DNA from 4 places in the Exiguobacterium abrahamii genome. Region 1 is predicted to be linked to each of the others. Evidence: riboswitches for the same ligand, from Rfam matches in the RefSeq annotation. Region 1 holds a riboswitch; each other region holds the start of a gene.
What was found. Region 1 has a riboswitch for S-adenosylmethionine ahead of metK (methionine adenosyltransferase). Riboswitches for the same ligand answer to the same signal wherever they lie in the genome.
Positions count from the first base shown of each region.

Region 2: linked by a shared signal. The riboswitch ahead of ITJ88_RS01255 (methionine ABC transporter ATP-binding protein) and the one ahead of metK (methionine adenosyltransferase) in region 1 are both predicted to bind S-adenosylmethionine.
Region 3: linked by a shared signal. The riboswitch ahead of ITJ88_RS14030 (LLM class flavin-dependent oxidoreductase) and the one ahead of metK (methionine adenosyltransferase) in region 1 are both predicted to bind S-adenosylmethionine.
Region 4: linked by a shared signal. The riboswitch ahead of ITJ88_RS13310 (Na+/H+ antiporter NhaC family protein) and the one ahead of metK (methionine adenosyltransferase) in region 1 are both predicted to bind S-adenosylmethionine.

Region 1 is NZ_JADOYC010000001.1:510,126-515,045, reverse strand. Features, by position in the region: gene ITJ88_RS02555 (serine aminopeptidase domain-containing protein) at 91-795, opposite strand; gene ITJ88_RS02550 (GNAT family N-acetyltransferase) at 874-1,362, opposite strand; gene metK (methionine adenosyltransferase) at 1,500-2,708, opposite strand; SAM riboswitch class I at 2,837-2,963, opposite strand; gene pckA (phosphoenolpyruvate carboxykinase (ATP)) at 3,198-4,766, shown strand; gene ITJ88_RS02535 (EAL and HDOD domain-containing protein) at 4,796-4,920, opposite strand, start outside.
Region 2 is NZ_JADOYC010000001.1:252,356-257,275, forward strand. Features, by position in the region: gene ITJ88_RS01240 (GNAT family N-acetyltransferase) at 1-275, shown strand, start outside; gene ITJ88_RS01245 (MetQ/NlpA family ABC transporter substrate-binding protein) at 335-1,150, opposite strand; gene ITJ88_RS01250 (methionine ABC transporter permease) at 1,178-1,843, opposite strand; gene ITJ88_RS01255 (methionine ABC transporter ATP-binding protein) at 1,833-2,846, opposite strand; SAM riboswitch class I at 2,932-3,037, opposite strand; gene ITJ88_RS01260 (aminotransferase class I/II-fold pyridoxal phosphate-dependent enzyme) at 3,100-4,287, opposite strand; gene ITJ88_RS01265 (glycoside hydrolase family 13 protein) at 4,436-4,920, shown strand, end outside.
Region 3 is NZ_JADOYC010000005.1:163,897-168,816, reverse strand. Features, by position in the region: gene ITJ88_RS14045 (DUF817 domain-containing protein) at 24-809, shown strand; gene ITJ88_RS14040 (DUF2325 domain-containing protein) at 900-2,162, shown strand; gene ITJ88_RS14035 (DUF975 family protein) at 2,226-2,864, shown strand; SAM riboswitch class I at 2,977-3,079, shown strand; gene ITJ88_RS14030 (LLM class flavin-dependent oxidoreductase) at 3,153-4,211, shown strand; gene ITJ88_RS14025 (ATP-grasp domain-containing protein) at 4,208-4,920, shown strand, end outside.
Region 4 is NZ_JADOYC010000005.1:13,036-17,955, forward strand. Features, by position in the region: gene ITJ88_RS13295 (histidine phosphatase family protein) at 1-341, opposite strand, end outside; gene ITJ88_RS13300 (alpha/beta hydrolase) at 359-1,348, opposite strand; gene ITJ88_RS13305 (metal ABC transporter solute-binding protein, Zn/Mn family) at 1,518-2,531, shown strand; SAM riboswitch class I at 2,601-2,705, shown strand; gene ITJ88_RS13310 (Na+/H+ antiporter NhaC family protein) at 2,787-4,097, shown strand; gene ITJ88_RS13315 (hypothetical protein) at 4,143-4,346, opposite strand; gene ITJ88_RS13320 (aldo/keto reductase) at 4,504-4,920, shown strand, end outside.

The sequences.
Region 1 (4,920 bases):
AAAAAGCGCAATCCTTCTCGTTAGAGAAAAATTGCACTTTATCTTCAGTCTCAAGTGATGCCTTTTTTTAGAGGCATCACTTTTGTTATTTCATTCTTCAACAAGCTTAAAGAACAACATTAATTTTTCTGCAAACCGTGTGTTCAACCGTTCGAAACTAAAATGCGGAAAACCGTGTAGACGTTGTAAGTAAATCTGATCGCCACCCATTTTCCGGCATACTTCAAGCGTCAACTTGACGTCTGCGAACTGATCGTCCGGCGCATAAAAACAAGCCAAGTTCACACGCGGCAGTTTTTTTCGTTCTTCGTCATGTACGACGATCTCTTCTTCGATTTCCCGGTACTGTGCATAGGTCAGTTCACCGATGCGAACGGTATCTTCCGTACTTTGACCAAACGGCAACGTACCGAGTGGCGCATCGGGCCGGAAACGATCGAATGCACTTGCGAAGACTTGTTTGACGCCTCCGAGTTGTTTCGAAGGGTGCCAATCAAATAACGGTGAAATGAACGCAAGGCTTGCGACCGGTAATTCATATTCTTGCAACAGACGATTGACGACGAGTGCGCCCATGCTACAGGCGACGATATGAATCGGTAGCTTGCGTTTCCCGGCTTCACGTAATGCTTCTTTTAACAGTTGACCATGTTCTTCAAACGAGATGCGACGTGGTGCGTCGACGAGCAATACTTCATACTCTCGTTCGAGTACCCGAATCAAGGCTTCACTCGGACGGGCACGCAGTTGTAACGGGTAGACTAATACGATGATTCCTGTTGGTTGTTCAACCACAAACTCACCTCTTCACTTCATACTTCTTTTTTACGATACCTTATTTCAAACGCACACGAAACCGTCCCAAGACGGATTTCACGAGGCGACATGGCGAAGACGAATGACAGATTCTACTTGCCCAAAGACTTCTTCCGTCATCTCACTGAGTTCTTCAAAACCGAATGAGGTCAAGAACTGACGTGCTTTATAGTTACGTGCTTCCACGTATACTTCGAGTGGGACGGCTCCTTGTCGTTCGAGTTCACGGATCAGTCGTCGCCCGATGCCGTTTTGCTGATATTTCGGCAAGACGTACAAACGAACGATCTCCCACGTTCCCTCAACATCAACAGCATGAATGAAACCGACGATTTCCTCATCGATGATTCCGACATAAAAATACTCTCCCCGTGCTTCTTCCGCCGTCCGAATCGCACGAACGACTTCTTCTTGCGGATACGCCTCCTGCACGAAATGCGCTTTCGAACGTTCGGAATAGATTTCTGCATACGTATCCAACCAAGATGTAACAGCAATGTCATGAATACGTCCTGCATCAGCTGGAATAGCTTCGCGTATTTCCATAATCGGAACCCCCCTTTGTATTCATACGAATCGACTCATGTACTTTTACCCTCTTCTAGAAAAAACATTCGTTTCCTGCAAAGTTCCCCGTAAACAAAAAAGTCCGAAAACCCACGAAGGGTTCTCGGACTTTTTGATTATGCGAAACGTTTTGCCTGCTCTTCAAGAACTGCTGCTTTATCTGTTTGCTCCCATGGAAGCTCAACATCTGTACGACCGAAGTGACCGTATGCAGCTGTTTGACGATAGATCGGACGACGGAGATCAAGCATGTTGATGATTCCAGCCGGACGAAGATCGAAGTTTTCAGCAACCAATTCGACGAGTTGCGCTTCAGGAAGTTTTCCTGTACCGAATGTGTCAACCGCGATTGATACTGGGTGCGCGACACCGATTGCGTACGCGAGTTGAACTTCTGCTTTGTCTGCAAGACCTGCAGCAACGAGGTTCTTCGCGACGTAACGTGCTGCGTATGCAGCTGAACGATCGACTTTTGTTGGATCTTTACCTGAGAATGCTCCACCGCCGTGGCGTGCGTATCCACCATACGTATCAACGATAATCTTACGACCAGTTAATCCAGCATCTCCTTGTGGTCCGCCGATGACGAAACGACCAGTTGGGTTGATGAAGAATTTCGTTGCTGCGTCGATGTATTCAGCCGGAATGACCGGTGTGATGACGTGTTCTTTCAAGTCAGCTTGGATTTGCTCAAGCGTGACTTCTTCTGCGTGTTGTGTCGAGATGACAATCGTATCGACACGAACCGGCTCGTTGTTCTCGTTGTATTCGACCGTGACTTGTGTTTTTCCGTCCGGACGAAGGTAGTCGAGTTGACCGTTTTTACGCACTTCTGCCAAACGGCGTGCGAGACGGTGCGAGAGCGAGATTGGAAGTGGCATGAGTTCTGGTGTTTCTTTCGTTGCGTAACCGAACATGAGACCTTGGTCTCCTGCACCGATTGCATCGATTTCTGCATCAGACATGCTACCTTCACGTGCTTCAAGCGCTTGGTCGACACCAAGAGCGATGTCTGCTGATTGCTCATCGATTGATGTCAATACAGCACACGTATCTGCGTCGAAACCGTATTTCGCGCGTGTGTAGCCGATTTCACGAATTGTCTCACGAACGACTTTTGGAATGTCGACGTAAGTTGATGTCGTGATCTCACCTGCAACGAGAACGAGACCTGTTGTAACAGAAGTTTCTGCCGCAACACGCGCGTTTGGATCCGCTGCGAGGATCGCATCAAGAATTGAATCCGAAATTTGGTCACAGATTTTATCTGGATGACCTTCAGTGACTGACTCCGACGTGAATAGTCGGCGATTAAGGTTTGTCATGTATGACCCTCCCAAAAAAGAATTTGACGGTGTACTCATTTCCCCTAGTTGAGTGGGACGGTAAAATGAAAAAAACCTTTCCAAGTCCAAAAAATGGTCAGGGAAAGGTTGTGCGTTCTTCCTTTACCCTCTTATCGTTCGAAGTGTTTACTTCGCTTCAGGAGAGCACCTTTTCCCTCATTAATATGTGAATTAATGTAGGACGGTTGCCGGGTTTCTTCGGGCCTTGTTCCCTCCACCTGCTCAGAATAAGAGTATCCGTTACGAATTACATGATATAAAGTTGTACCTACTCTGTCAAGCAAGGTTTCAAATTCTAGTCGAAACTTTTTGAAAGAGATGTTAAACTGTTAATGCTGAAAGCGTTTCCAGATAAATAGAAATCAGCACCAGAAAATGATTGCTCTCTCTTTAGTATGTCATATATAATAAATGTGTCATACTAAATGCAGTGAGCCAAAACCAACGTAGGGGAAAGGTGGGGTCAGGATGCCGATGACGGTCCTGAATATCGAAGAACTACTCAAGAAAGAGCATGTGTTCAAACAACTATCTGTTGCTGAACTTGTCGAACATGCGATTCGAAACGAAGAAGGTGTCCTTGCTGAGAACGGCGCATTATCTGTAGAAACGGGGAAATTTACAGGTCGTTCACCAAAAGATAAGTTCATCGTCCGTGATTCTTCCTGCGAGTCTCACATTGATTGGGGTCATGTCAACCAACCAATGGATGGAGACAAATTTGAACAATTGTTGCAAAAGGTTCTTCGTTACATGAACGAAGCCGATCAGCTCTACTACACAGAAGCTGCTGCTGGAGCAGATACGCACTTCACCCTTCCGGTCCGTGTGCTCACACAATACGCTTGGCATAACCTGTTTGCCAAACAACTCTTTTTACGCGAGTATCCTGAAGTGGCTGCCTTCGAACCGTTCACGGTCGTCTATGCGCCACATTTCAAAGCAGATCCTGCCGTTGACGGAACGAACTCCGAGACGTTCATCGCGATGTCGTTCGAACACCGGATCGTCTTAATCGGTGGAACGGAATACGCGGGAGAAATCAAAAAATCGATCTTTTCCGTCATGAACTATCTCTTGCCACAAGAAAATGTCCTTTCGATGCACTGCTCGGCAAACGTCGGACACGAAGGCGACGTCGCCTTGTTCTTCGGTCTATCCGGTACTGGTAAGACCACCCTGTCAGCAGATGATAGTCGCCAATTGATCGGTGACGATGAACATGGTTGGTCGCACGACGGTGTCTTCAACATCGAAGGGGGATGTTATGCGAAGACGGTCAATCTATCGCGTGAAAAAGAACCGCAAATCTTTGACGCAATCCGTTTCGGAACCGTCCTTGAAAACGTCGTGCTCGACGAAGCCCGTCATCCTGATTACGATGACACATCGTTGACGGAAAATACGCGTGCTGCTTATCCGATTACAGCGATCGATAACATCGCTGTTCCGTCACGTGCTGGTCATCCGAAGACGATCGTCTTCTTGACGGCTGATGCGTACGGTGTCTTGCCTCCGATCAGTAAATTGACGAAAGAACAAGCGATGTATCACTTCCTATCAGGATATACATCAAAACTCGCTGGAACAGAACGCGGTGTCACGGAACCGGAAGCAACGTTCTCGACATGCTTTGGTTCACCGTTCCTTCCACTGATGCCTGAAAAATATGCGACGATGCTCGGCGAATTGATTGATCGTCACGGTGTCACTGTTTATCTCGTCAACACAGGTTGGACAGGCGGTGCTTACGGAACAGGTAGCCGCATGAAGCTATCCTATACACGGACGATGGTCAACGCTGCCGTCAACGGTACACTTGCAACGATTCCAACAGAAGAACACCCGATTTTCGGACTTCACATGCCACTTGAAGTTCCAGGTGTTCCAAGCGAGTTACTCAACCCGGTACGCGTCTGGTCAAATCCGGACGAATACGACACACAAGCGCGTTCGCTTGCTGAGAAATTCCAACACAATTTCCTTCGCTTCGAAAGTGCGACGGATGCAATCAAGTCAGCTGGTCCACGCCTATAAAAAAAGAGCCCTCGGGCTCTTTTTTTATTTTATAGGATAGAATCCGTTCTTTCTTGAAGATGTGTTTCTTTTTGTTTAAGCCATTCTTGACTTTCTGCTAGTAGCGCATAGGCTCGTGGAAGTGAGACACCTAAACGTTGACTGAGCAGTTCGA
Region 2 (4,920 bases), 260 kb from region 1:
CAGTTAAGGTGAAACATCGAGCGAATTTGTTTGCGATGTACGTCACGCCACACGTCCGAAAACAACAGGTCGGACGACAACTCGTAGAAGAGGCATTACGTACATTAAAGCAGCATCCTGTGATTGAGCAAGTCCATCTCTCGGTCGTCCGGACGAATGAAGCTGCTAAAGCGTTGTATCGATCACTTGGTTTTGAATCATACGCGATTGAACCACGGGCGCTGAAAATCGATGATACCTATCATGATGAAGAACTGATGTGGTATCGGTTCTAACACAAAACGACCGGAATTCAAAGAGATGATCTCTCCTTGGAATCCGGTCATTTTTTACATCAGTTTGCCCATTCAGGCTTGCTGAAGCCTTTGAATGATTTTTCGATGACTGTATTGAAGGCGTCCGATTCGACGGCTGCCTTCAAATCTTTTGCGACTTGCTTGTCCGCATCTTTCGTTTGGACAGCGACGAGGTTGCGGTATTGTTCGTCCATCGTCTCAAGCGCTAGCGCATCGAGTAAGTCGAATTTCGCAGCAAGTGCGAAGTTCCCTGGAACGGCTGAGATGTCGACACTTTCAACAGCGCGTGGCAGTTGAGCCGCTTCGAGTGGTTTGATGACGAGTTTCTTCGGATTCTTGACGATATCTTTTTCTGAAACGGTTAGTGGATCAGCGTCCGGCTTGAGTTCAATCCAGCCTTGTTCTGCCAAGAGGTTCAGTGCCCGTGCTTGGTTCGTTGGATCATTCGGCGTCGCAACTTCAGCACCTGTCTTGACGTCGTCAAGCGTCTTCGCTGTCTTGCTGTATAGTCCCATCGGTGCTGTCGGAACCGTGATCAGTCCTTTTAAATCGAGGTTCTTTTCTTTAGAGAACGTCTTCAGATAGATCGAGTGTTGGAACAAGTTGGCGTCGATGTTCCCACTACCGAGGGCGATGTTCGGTTGGATGTAATCGCTGAACTCGACGATTTCGACTTTATAGCCTTTCTTCTCGAGTTGTGGCTGGATCGCTTGTTTGACCATGTCGCTATACGGACCGCTCGTCGCACCAATCTTGATCGTCTTTTCTTTTTCATCAGCACTGCTGTCTCCACATCCCGCGAGGACTCCTGCACCGAGTAAGGCTGTTGCTAAAAAGGCATATCGTTTTTTCATGATTCCACTCTCCCTTTGTATGTATGATTAGCGTTTATCTGTTTTTCGCGCCAGTTGATTGCCAAGTGCTTGAATACTTTGAACGATGACGATGAGAACGACGATCGTCACGATCATGATGAGATTATCGTAGCGATAGTACCCGAAACGGATCGCGAGGTCACCAACACCACCGCCGCCGACGATACCAGCCATCGCTGAGAAGCCGATCAAGCTGATCGTCGTTAATGTGATGCCCTGAATGATGCCAGGAAGTGCTTCCGGTAAGAGGACACTGACGATGATCCGCAATGGTTTCGCCCCACAGGCTTCCGCTGCTTCGATTAGACCAGGCGGAATTTCGCGGAGTGATGTTTCGACGAGGCGTGCGAGAAATGGAATCGCTGCGACACTAAGGCTGACGGACGCTGCCGTCGGACCGATCGTATTGTCGAGTAAGAACTTCGTCAACGGAATGAGGGCAACGAGCAAGATGATGAACGGTAGCGACCGGACGATGTTGACGACGAAGTCAAGAACACGGCGGACGGCAAGGTTTTGAAAAAATAATCCGCGGTCGGTGACGAACAAGAGAATCCCGAGCGGAATCCCGACGACCAATGCGAAGGCAAGTGAAATTCCGACCATCCACGCCGTCTCACCGAGCGCCTTCAAGAGCTCCGGTAACATCGTTTGAATACGATCAAGCCACATCCTGAATCACCTCGAGTGCATGAAGTTCCGTCGCGAGCCAGTCGAGGGCAGGAGCGATTTGGTCGGATGAGCCCGTCAAGCTGACAATCAGGACACCGAAGGCGACGTCTTGAATGTAGTCGACCTTACCGTGCAAGATGCTGACCGAGATATCGTAACGGCGTATCGCTTCTGATAACGTACTCTCACCGGTCTTCTCGCCCGTGAACTGTAAGCGGATGATCTTACCCGGCGTTGCCTGTAAGATGCGTTCCGGCAATTCGATTTGTAGTGCCGTATCGACATAATGTTGCGTCACCGGATGCTTGGCTTGACTGAACAAGTCATAGGTTGAGGCGACTTCAACGACTTCACCTTGCGACATGACCGCGACGCGATGGCAAATCTGTTTGACGACATCAATCTCATGCGTGATGAGGACGATCGTCAATCCGAGTCGTTCATTCAAATCCTTCAGCAGTTCAAGGATCTGAAGTGTCGTAACAGGGTCAAGAGCGGATGTCGCTTCATCACATAACAAGACGGTCGGATTGTTTGCGAGTGCCCGGGCAATCCCGACGCGCTGTTTCTGTCCACCGCTTAATTGACTCGGGAAGTTCGTCTCAAATCCTTCAAGTCCGACGAGCGAGACGAGCTCGCGAATTCGCTCCGGGAAATCTGCTCGTTTGACGCCAGCGGCCTTGAGCGCAAAAGCGATGTTATCCGCGACGTTGCGCGACTGGATCAATTGGAAATGCTGAAAGATCATTCCTGTCCGCAAGCGAAGTTGACGCAAATCTGCTTTTGACATCCCACCGAGCGAGACACCGTCGACCTTGACGGTTCCTTGTGTCGGATGCTCAAGCCCGTTGATCAGGCGAAGTAATGTACTTTTACCGGCACCGGACTCACCGATGATTCCGAAGATTTCTCCTTTTTGAATCGTCAAATCGACATCCCGTAAGGCAAAAATCGGGGTCCGATCTCGAACGAACCGTTTTGTAATGTGTTTGAATTCAATCATCCGCTCATCTCCTCATACAAAAAAAGTCGCTTTTTCCTAGTAGCGGAGCAACCAGAAAAAAAGCGACGAAAGTGTAAGATTTCGTAACTTATCTCTCAGAATGAAGATCATTCTGTAGGATGTGGCACCGTTCCTTACAGGTGGTTGCCGGACGTCGTTGGGCCTAATCCCTCGGTCGCTCTCGATAAGTAGTTATGCTGTTGGGATTTACTTTAACGGAAATGATTCCCATCTGTCAAATGTTTTTTCAGAATTATTCCGCAACAGGTGTCCGGAACAGGTTGAGCGTTCCGATTCGATCGACGGCTTCTTCTAGACGTTCGACGTCAGCAATTAAGCTGATTCGCACGTAACCTTCACCGTATTCGCCGAAGAAGGATCCAGGGGTCACGGCGACGTGTGCTTCGTCAAGCAGGTGATCGGTGAAGCTTTGGGACGTGTAACCTTCCGGAACAGGAAGCCAGACGAAGAAGGAACCGCCCGGGCGTGGACCACTCCAACCAATCGCATCGAGTTTTGCGAACAACGCATCGCGTCGTGTTTCATACAAGCTACTTAACTCACGGACGCACGTTTGGTCACTCGTCAGAGCGACGGTCGCCGCATGCTGAATCGGTGTGAAGGCACTGACGTAGAGATGTTCTTGGTATGTTTCGATGCTTGAGATGACGGACGGATTTCCGATCGCGAAGGCAATCCGGAAGCCGGACATGTTGAAGCGTTTTGAGAGTGAGAATAGCTCAATCCCGACGTCTTTCGCCCCTTCCGTCTGCAGGAAGCTACGTGTCGGACCATCGAAACTGATGCCACCGTATGCTAAGTCATGGACGACGCAGATATCATGGGCATCGGCGAAAGCGACTGTCTGTTCGAAGGCTTCTGCCGTTGCGGTCGCACCCGTCGGATTACTCGGATAGTTGAGGAACAACATCCGGGCACGCTCGACGTCCGTCGTATCAAGTAAGTCGTAATCCGGTAAGAAGTTATTTTTCTCAAGCAACGGAAGCGTGATCGGGTAAGCACCAGCAAGTGCGGCGCCAGACAGGTAATCCGGGTATCCTGGATCCGGAACGATGACACCCTCTCCAGGGTTGACGATCGTCTGCGGTAAGGCGACGATGCCGGCTTTACTGCCGAGGAGAATTGCGACTTCCGTTGCCGGATCGATCGTGACACCGAATTCAGTCGCATAAAAGCGCGCGACGGCTTGTTTTAGAAAATCATGTCCACGAAACGGTGGATATTGAAGGTTCGTCGGTTCATCGATCGCCTGTTTCAGTGCGTCGAGAATATGTACGGGCGTCGTTTGATCGGGTGTTCCTTGACCAAGTGTGATGACATCGTGACCTGCTGCTTTGACAGCGCCAATTCGATTCGCAAGTTCAGCGAAGACGGGTGCAGGAAGCCGGTCGATGGCGATGGATGGAGCGAAATGTTTCATGGATGCGTGCCTCCTTCGTGGTATTGTCGTCAAGGATAACGAATATTCAGTCAAAAGAAAAGAACTTTTTCGAAATTCAAAAAAATTGTCGGATAAACAGGTACAGATAAGTGGAGCGGGAATAAAGAGTAGGGAGAGGAGTGGGAAGATGAAGCGAGCTAAATGGAAAGAGTCAGTCGTCTATCAAGTCTACTGGCGTAGCTTTAAAGATTCGAACGGGGATGGGATTGGTGATTTACGAGGTGTCATCGACAAGCTTGATTACATCGCTTCACTTGGTGTCGATGTCGTGTGGTTGAATCCGTGTTATCGTTCCCCAGACGTCGATAACGGCTATGATATTGCCGATTATTACGAGATCATGGAAAAAGCGGGAACGATGGGAGATCTAAAGGAGTTGATCACGGCCGCTCATGCCCGTGGATTAAAGGTCATTCTCGATTTAGTCGTGAACCATACGAGTGACCAGCATGACTGGTTCCGTCAGTCGCGAGAGCGGATCAACGATAAGGATGACTGGTACATCTGGCAGGAAGGCACGAAAGAGACGCCTCCGAACAACTGGCGCTCGTACTTTGCGCCAAGCCCGTGGACGTGGAGTGAAGAACGCGGGCAGTATTATTTTCATTCCTT
Region 3 (4,920 bases), on a different contig from region 1:
CTGAAGAAAAAGGAGATGACCGAATGAAAGCGATCCGGCACCTGTTTCGTTTTACATATATAGAAGCCATCTGTTGCGTCTTTCCCGTGATGATTTTCGCGGCGCTTGCTCTTTCACGTTATCTTCCTACTGAACCGGTCGCTCGATACGATCTTCTGTTGCTCTGGTGTATTCTCGTCCAAATCGTCTTACTCGTCACGCGGTATGAAACGATGGAGGAATTCAAACTGATCTTATTGTTTCACGTCATCGGTCTAGCACTTGAACTGTTCAAAGTGAACGTCGGGTCTTGGAGTTATCCGGAAGACGCTTTGACGAAAGTGGCTGGTGTTCCATTGTATGCAGGATTCATGTACGCAAGCGTCGCGAGTTATGTCTGCCAGGCGTTTCGGCGATTTCATTTACGATTCATAGCATTTCCTCCCCCGTGGCTTGCGATCAGCGTCGGTAGTCTCGTCTATCTCAACTTCTTCACCCACCACTGGATCTTCGATGCACGCTGGCTATTGATGGTTCTCGTCGTCCTCGTTTTCTATAAGTCATGGGTTCATTTTACGATCGAGCAGACGATTTACCGGATGCCGCTCGTCCTGTCCTTTTTACTGATCGCCTTTTTCATTTGGATCGCAGAGAATATCGTGACGTTCTTTAAAGGCTGGGTCTATCCGCATCAAGAAGGAGGCTGGGCAGTCGTTGATCTTGGAAAATTATCTTCTTGGTTCCTACTTGTGATCATCACGGTTTTGATCGTCATCGTCGCGAAATATAAGCGTCAGGATCCGGCTGTGGAAATTCAGCAACGTACCTAAACAAAAAAATAACCTGGTTATTTTTTTGGACTACTTCCGCGTTTTTTCGTTGCTATAGTGAAAAAAACGCAAAGGAAGTGGTTACGGATGATGCAACAGGTGTTGGAACGAGCAACTGAATTGGTACAGATGAAATTAGCGGTCGTGGAGCGGTACGAAGATTGGCAACTCTGGCTCGACGAAGTAAACGGAATCGATGAATGGGTAAAGATGTCAGCGTATTATGCACCACGTGACGTTCAAGAAACACCGGTCGTCGACGAAGTAGTAGAGCTAGAGCAGACCATCGTCATGCCACCACAAGTACCGGTCGAGCCAGTACGCAAGCAACGTTATGCCTATACGTTTCAGCGGGGATTAAAAGGCGGTACTTTATTAGAGTGGTCCGGCAGTCATATTTCAGAACGAGACGTCCGCGATTGGAATCTCGAGCACGGCATGGAAGTACGTGTTCGAATGGAACGGGAGGATGATCATAAAACGATTTGCCGCATCGAAGCTGTCGTTTCGACGGATCGGATGAGAGAGAATCCAGAGCGTCTAGTGTTTGAACAAGCAATCGTCAAGGCACATGGCATCATTGAGAGAACGGTGGATGGTCCACTGCAAGATGAGTCAGGAAAGCCATTTTATTATGTCGTACCGGTCGAAGACATGCGTTATTTCCGACTGGAAGCAGGGCAGCTCGTCGATCTCGTCATGTGGCGGGGACGGAAGGATACACTGACGATTGCTTGGAAGCATCCGTTCACGTATGAAGAGCCGGTCGTCAATACATCATCCAACCGCCGATCAGAGGTGGAGCAACAGGTAGTGAAGACGCCTGTGACAACAAAAAAGTCAAATCGGTATGCACGAAAAATGAAACGGCAACCGGTGCCGAAAGCTAAAAAAGCGCAGCGTCGCGTCCGTATGCAAAAAGAGCGAACGATTGAACCGATCGTGACGACAGCTGTACCCGGACAATTGATGGATTTCGTTGATAAGACACCGCTTGATTTCACGCGCTTCACAGGAATGCGTCTCGTCATTGTCGGAAACGAACAACAGACCGCTGTCTATCGCGAGTTCTTTGCGCCGACGGGAATCGAATTGATTCATCTGGCAGGGGACGCACAGTCCGCGAAAAAGATTGCCTGTCTCGCCAAAAAGACGGACGCGATCGTCGTCGTGACGAGCCGTGTCTCTCATGCAGCGAGTGCGCATGTCATCGCTCAGGCGAAAAAGCATGGTATTCCATTCGCGATGGAACGCCTCGATGGTCGACGTTCGTTATACACGGCGTGTGAGCGGCAACTTGAGAGCGCTTGGCTTAAAAAGAAACAAGAGGGAAAATTATTGAAAAAGCAGTGAAACATTAGAAGAATTCGACCGTAAAGTAAGGTAAGAACTTATTTTTCAAGGAGGACCTTACTCATGTCATCTCAATTAAAAAAAGCAGCGAAGGAGTCGCTCAGCGGTCGTTGGGGGTTTGCCATCCTCATGTTCGTACTGTTTTCTATCATCCAGAGCGTTCCGACGTTCATCGGACCTGATCCTAACGAAGACCTAAATGCGATGAGTGCGGTCAGTATCATTCTTTCGATTTTATTGATCCCAATCGCAGCGGGTTGGACGTGGGTCGCGATGTCGTTCGCACGCAATGAAGAAGTCAAAGTAGCTGATTTGTTCGAGCCGTATAAAATCTTCGGCAAAGTCATCGGCGTCTCGATTGTGCAAGCGGTCTTCTTATTCCTATGGACACTACTCTTGATCATCCCAGGGATCATCAAGTCGTTCTCTTACCTGTTGACGTTCTACATCCTTCGAGATGAACCATCGATCGGTATCCTCGAGGCCATCACGCGTTCACGCCAACTCATGGATGGTCATAAGATGGAAGCATTCTTACTCTTCCTATCATTCATTGGTTGGGCATTACTTGTGATTGTTACACTTGGTCTTGCTGTCTTATGGGTTGGACCATACTTCAGCGTTACAATGGCAAAATTCTATGATCGTGTTCGTGGTGAACAAGCACCAGAGCCAACATCAGATTTCGTCGCACCATATTAATCCGGAATCCCGACACGACGTCGGGATTTTTTATGCGCGAAATAATTCCGATTGGAAAAGACGGTTTAATGGTTGCTTTAGTTCAGTGAATTCTGTACGATGAATGCAACACATCTTATCTAGAGAAGTCGAGGGACTGGCCCGAAGACACTTCAGCAACCCCGCCGTGGCGGAAGGTGCTACTTCCAGGAAGGGATACCTTCCGAAGATAAGAGCGGACAGGATAAGATACCGTCGCTCTTTTCGAACTTCGAAAAGAGCGTTTTTTATGATAAGGGGGATGATGGAGTGGAGTATGGTTTTTGGTTACCGATTTTTGGGGGATGGTTACGTAACGTCGAGAATGAACAGATGCCACCGACCTTCGATTATGCAAAACAAGTCGCACAAACAGCAGAGCGGATCGGCTTCTCGACGACGTTGATTGCGGAATTGAATTTGAATGATATCAAAGGCATCAAGGAACCGAGTCTTGAAGCATGGACGACGGCAGCAGCGATTGCTGCAACGACAGAACGCTTAGAGATCATGACAGCGGTTCGTCCCGGGTTTCATAATCCAGCGACGACGGCGAAGATGGCGGCAAACATCGATCAGTTGAGTGGTGGACGCTTTACACTCAACGTCGTTTCGGCGTGGTGGGCAGAGGAAGCCAAACAATACAACGGTATCTTCACAGCACACGATGAACGCTATGCTCGGACGGAAGAGTTCGTCACGGTCATGAAGGGACTATGGGCAGATGCGTCACCGTATAGCTTCTCCGGTCATCACTACACGATCGAGCAAGCAGAACTCCATCCGAAGCCGGTCCAGCGTCCAGGCATCAAGCTCTACGCTGGTGGAGAGAGTGAAGCTGGAAAACGAACGATCGTCGAACACTGTGATGCTTATGTCATGCATGGGGGCACGGTCGAAGAAGTAGCTCATAAAATCAGCGATATGAAAGTACGCCGGGAAGCGACGGGACAAACGCCGCTCGAGAGCTTCGGTCTTGCGGCCTACATCATTTGTCGAGATACGGAAGAAGAAGCGCTTCTTGAGTGGCAACGCATTACAGACGTCAAGGAAGACAGCGCCGGTTATGCCGGTTATCAGGATTTCATCAGTAAATCGCAACTGGAGCAACAGGTCGAGCGGAACGATTATTCCGTCTCGAACCGTGGTCTACGACCGAACTTGATCGGAACACCAGAACAAATCGCTGAACGGATTCTAGCGTTCGAAGCCGTTGGTGTCACGTTACTTTTATTACAATTCTCACCACAACTCGAAGAAATGGAACGCTTTGCCCGTGACGTAATGCCACTGGTCGAAGCGAAACGAAAGGTAGGTCAACAATCATGACAAAAATTCATATTCTCCACGAAAATCAAGAATGGACGGACCATCTCATCAAACGTCTCGAAGAACTCGAATTACCATATGAACAGTGGCACTTGAATGAAGGAATCGTTCCGCTGGATGAACTGCCGCCAGAAGGCGTCTTTTACAGCCGGATGAGTGCCTCTTCGCATACGCGGGGGCATCGTTACGCGCCGGAGTTGACGGAAGGGGTTCTCGCTTGGTTAGAAGAGCATGACCGGACCGTCTTTAACGGAACACGTGCGCTTCGTCTTGAAGTCAGCAAAGTCAATCAATACACGGCGTTGCGGAAGGCTGGGATTCGTGTACCGAAGACGACGGCTGCCGTCGGACGCGATCAAATCGTACAAGCAGCAAAAGAAATCGGCGTTTCGTCATTCATCACGAAACACAACCGTGCCGGAAAAGGTCTCGGCGTCCAGCTGTTCCACTCGATTGAAGCACTTGAAGCTTATCTCGACGGTCCGACATTCGACGAACCAGTCGATGGCATCACGTTGATTCAAGAGTATATTCAAGCACCAGAACCGTACATCACACGTTGTGAGTTCGTAGGTGGAAAGTTCGTCTACGCGGTTCGAGTCGATACATCAGAAGGTTTTGAGCTTTGCCCAGCGGATGCATGCGTGATCGACGACTTGTTCTGCCCAGTCGGTGAAGAAGCACCGCAAACACCGATGAAGTTCCAAAT
Region 4 (4,920 bases), on a different contig from region 1:
GTTTCAAGACCTGGCACAAGTGTCGTATCGTTCGCTTGAACGGCTTCGTAAATCGCTGCGACCGGTTCACCGGAAGCGGCTCCGAATTCGCGTTCGACAAGTCGCTCATCTGTCCCTGTGATCGTTAAACCAACAGCACGACCGATGATTTCTGCTGTTTCAACGGCACGCGATAAAGGACTTGCTAACAAGACATCCCACTTTTCATTCGATAGATAAGCGGCGCTGAGTTCCGCTTGTCTTCTTCCTGTTGCATTCAACGGGATATCTTCTCTTCCTTGAATCCGTTCGTTTAAGTTCCAATCCGTCTGACCATGCCGCACTAAACAAATTTCAGTCATGTCTCTGTCTCCCTCATTTAAGAAATATGACTGATTGTATCATGTTTTCCATTCGGAAGTTGTCGCGGTGGCAACAGTAGCACCTGACAGGTGAAACGTTCAATTCGTTCGAGCAATCGCTCAATCTTTAACGGATTTTCCGTCTGAGCGAAACTGGCAAGTGAGTGGGTGCCGTTCGGGAAGGAAAACAAACGAACATCGGCTCCGACATCCGCTCCCTTCTCAACGAAATGCAAGGCTTGAGAAAATGGAACGATTGGATCTTTTTTACCGTGCAAGAGCATGATGGGCGGGGCATCCGACGATAAATGTGTGACGGGTGAGACGTGCGTCATCAGCTTGCGCCATTCTTCTCGTCCCCCCTTGTAGAACTTAATGTGGGCAATCCAAGTCTGAATGAAATTAAACAACAAAAAGTTCGTCGGTGGATATAAAGCGATCACACCACTGATCAATGGCATGTGGCGCTCATCACGCTCACCAACGAAAGCAGATGGGGCAAGTGCCGTCGTCAGCATGAGTGCGGCTCCGGCTGAGTCTCCCCATACCATCATCCGTCCTCTTAGAATGCGAAGATCCTCTGCTTCCTTATTCAAAAAACATAACGCATCCCGTACATCTTCGAGGTTATCCGGAAAATAACTGCCCTCTTCAAACAAACGATAATCGATACTACAGACGGCAACTCCGAGTTCAAGCAGACGGTCGACGATTGGACTAAAGCAGAATATGTCATCGCGCTCTCCACGAACAAATGCACCACCGTGTGCATAGATGGCAACGGGAAACGGTCCCTCTCCCGGTGGATAATAGAGATCGAGCTGTAAGATGCGGTCTCCCACCTGTTTATAGGTAAGCGTCCGCGGTGCCAGTTGTTTTTCTGTGAGTGGCAAGGCGGGTTCGGTCCATCGAAGCAATGCACCATAATTGTTCCAGATACTCGCTCCCGCTGCTGCCGTCGTCAATAACGCAGCTCCCCCCATTAGCCATGCAGTTTCACGTTTCACTTGATCACCTCCAAAAGACGTACCAGTTTCTTCACTTTATTATCCTTTTACCCCGTTTTAAAAGATGTCGAACGTCTCGGTATTCCTACTTGACGCTTCATCGGCGTTCCGCTATAGTGAGAAAGTCCAAATCGGAATAGTTACGTTTTAATAATGGAGGTATCATATAATGAAAAAAATCATTCCTGCTTTAACGGTCGCCTTCGCGAGTGCAAGTGTCCTCGCTGCTTGCGGTTCAAATACCGATTCATCGACTTCAGATAAAACCCAGACAGAAGTCTATGCATCAACGTTCGCGACGGCTGCTATTGCCCGCGAAATCGGTGGTAATCAAGTCGACGTCAAGATGATCGTCCCACCTGGAGCAGACCCCCACTCTTACGAGCCAACGTCAAAACAACTCACTGAGATTGCCAAGGGCGACTTGTTCCTCTTAACCGGTACGACGCTCGAGCCGTATTCGAAAAAAATCCAGGAGAGTCTAAAAGGCACGGATGTCCGCTTCGTCGAGACAAGTAAGGACGTCAACTTGCTAGAGTCGGATGCTACACTTCATGCACATGAAGAAGAAGGGCATACAGAAGACGAACATGCCCACGAAGAAGAAGGGCATGATGATCATGCAACAGATGAACATGCGCATGAAGAAGAGGGTCATGACCACGGAAAATACGATCCACACGTCTGGCTCGACCCTGTCAACGCAAAAGCAATGGCACGCTCGATTACAACTGCTCTATCAAAAGAAGTACCAAAAGACAAAGCAACATTCGAGAAAAACTTAAAAGCGTTCGATCAACAAGCTGACGCACTCGATGAAGAGTTCAAACAAGCGGTCGCTGATGGATCGAAAAAAGAACTTCTCGTTACGCATGCCGCTTACGGTTACCTCGCAGAACGATATGGTTTCACACAACTGCCGATCGCAGGAATTTCTCCTTCTGATGAACCGTCACAAAAGCAACTGGCCGCTTTAGTGAAAGAAGCACGGATGCATGATTTGAAATACGTCGCGTTCGAAGAGACAGTTTCACCTAAGGTTGCACGTGTCATCCAAAAAGAAATCGGAGCTGAATCCGTAACGATTCATAATCTAGAGTCGGTCACGAAAGCGCAACAAAACAGTTCTTATTTCAAGTTGATGGAAGAAAACGTCCAAACATTGAAAAAGGCACTTCAGTAAAGTACAGTTGACACGCGTTACTCAATGCGGTACGGTAAGAAACGTGTTTTACAACAATTGAATGACTTCTTTTTATCGCGAGAAACGGAGGGACTGGCCCAATGATGTTTCGGCAGCGGACGATTTGATTCGTACTGTGCCAAATCCAGCAAGCGAAAGCTTGAGAGATAAGAAGAGCGTCTTTATTTCATAAAGACCTCCTTCTTTCTTGCGAAGGGGTCTTTTTTTGTATCTTTGAGAAACGAGGTGTCAACAATGAATGAAACGATCACGCCTAACAAATGGGCACTGCTTCCCCTCGTCGTATTCCTGGTCCTCTTCATCGGAGCCGGGATCTTCTATGACGACTTTTACAAATTTCCGATCCTTATCGCCGCACTGATCGCTTTGATTTTTGCTGCAATCACGACGAAAGGATCGATCAATCAAACGGTTGAACGAATTGCAACGGGTGCCGGAAATCCCGATATCATGATCATGGTCTTCATCTTCTTACTAGCCGGTACGTTTTCTGGAACGGCAGAAGCAATCGGTGCCATCGATGCGACCGTTAATGCCGCTTTGACGTTTCTACCTCCATCGCTTCTCATGAGTGGTCTGTTCATCATCGCTGCCTTCATCTCGATGGCGATGGGGACATCTACCGGAACGATTGCTGCACTCGCACCGATCGCCTTCGGTATTCATGAAGCGACAGGCATCAACGTTGCGATCGCAGCGGCTGCTGTCGTTGGTGGATCGATGTTTGGCGATAACTTGTCGTTCATCTCGGATACGACGATTGCTGCCGTCCGTACCCAAAAAACGAACATGCGCGATAAATTCCGGACGAACTTCATGATCGTCCTGCCGGCTGCTATTTTGACGGTCATCCTGCTCGCATTCGTTTCCGGTTCTGGTGACGTCGTCGAAGCAAAAGCCTTTGAATTCTACAAGTTGATTCCATATCTCGCTGTCATCGTTCTTGCGATCTTCGGTGTCAATGTCATCCTTGTCTTAATTGGTGGTACGCTACTCACCGGCATCATCGGTATGATTGATGGTAGCTTCGGCTTAAGTGGCTTCGTCCTCTCGATGTCTGAAGGCATGTTGGGCATGGCGGAGATCTCCATCTTGACGCTCCTCATGGGTGGTCTCGTCAGCTTGATTACGTTCAACGGTGGAATCGCCTTCTTAAAAGAGACGCTGACACGCAAGATTTCACAGCGTCGGGGTGCCGAATTCAGTATGGCGGCACTCGTCAGTGCAACGAATCTCGCGACAGCAAACAATACGATTTCGATTCTCGTCGCTGGACCACTGGCAGCTGAAATCGCCGATACGTATGAAGTCGATCGCAAGAAATCAGCGAGTATCCTTGATATCTTCTCTTGTGGTATTCAAGGCATCATTCCGTACGGGGCACAACTTTTGATCGCAGCAGAATTGACGAAAACAGCTTCTCCTGAACTGATTCCGTATCTGTTCTACCCGTTCCTCCTCTTCGTCTGTGGATCAATCGCCATCTTCTTCGGCTTGCCACGCATGAAGAAGACAGCGACGAAGCAAGAAAAAATTTCTTCGTAACCATAAAAACAGGTCCAATCGCGTCGACGATTGGACCTGTTTTTATTATTTTTTCTGCTTCGCTTGTCGTTCTAAGATTAAGTAAGCGATTGCCGGAAGCGGGAATTGAACGAGTCCAGCGCCTCCCCACACCCATGGATTACGTCCTGACTTTCGCGCACTAAGAAACAGACCCACTGCCTGCGTTACTAACAACGCGCCAATGCTAAGCCAAGTACATTTGGATAGCTGTTTATTCTTTTGAGCCATCTTTTCTCCCCCTCTTTTAACACACGATTAAATCTTATGATTCTTTTCTATTTTACCTTATTTTGTTCCTCCATGAGCATGGAAACGGACGTCTTCGTTCGTTCATGCTAAACTAAACGAGCAAATCTAAACTACGTTTTATGAGGAGGAGTAACACATGCAATACGCAAAACTTTCAAACGGTATTACGATTCCCCAAATCGGATTCGGTGTCTGGCAAGTAGATGAAGAGACAGAAGCACCTGCTGCTGTCGCTGAAGCATTACGTGTCGGCTATCGTCATATCGATACGGCTGCTGTCTACAAAAACGAGCGCGGTGTCGCAAAAGGAATCAAGGAAAGCGGCGTGAAACGTGAGGATCTCTTCTTAACGTCAAAAGTCTGGAACGATGATATTCGTGCCGGTCGGACGAAGGAAGCATTCGCAGAATCGCTCGAACGTCTCGAAACAGATTACCTTGACCTCTATCTCATTCACTGGCCGGTCGAAGGCTATATCGAAGCGTGGAAAGCAATGGTTGAACTGTATGAAGCAGGCAAGATCAAAGCGATCGGTGTCTCGAACTTCAAAGAA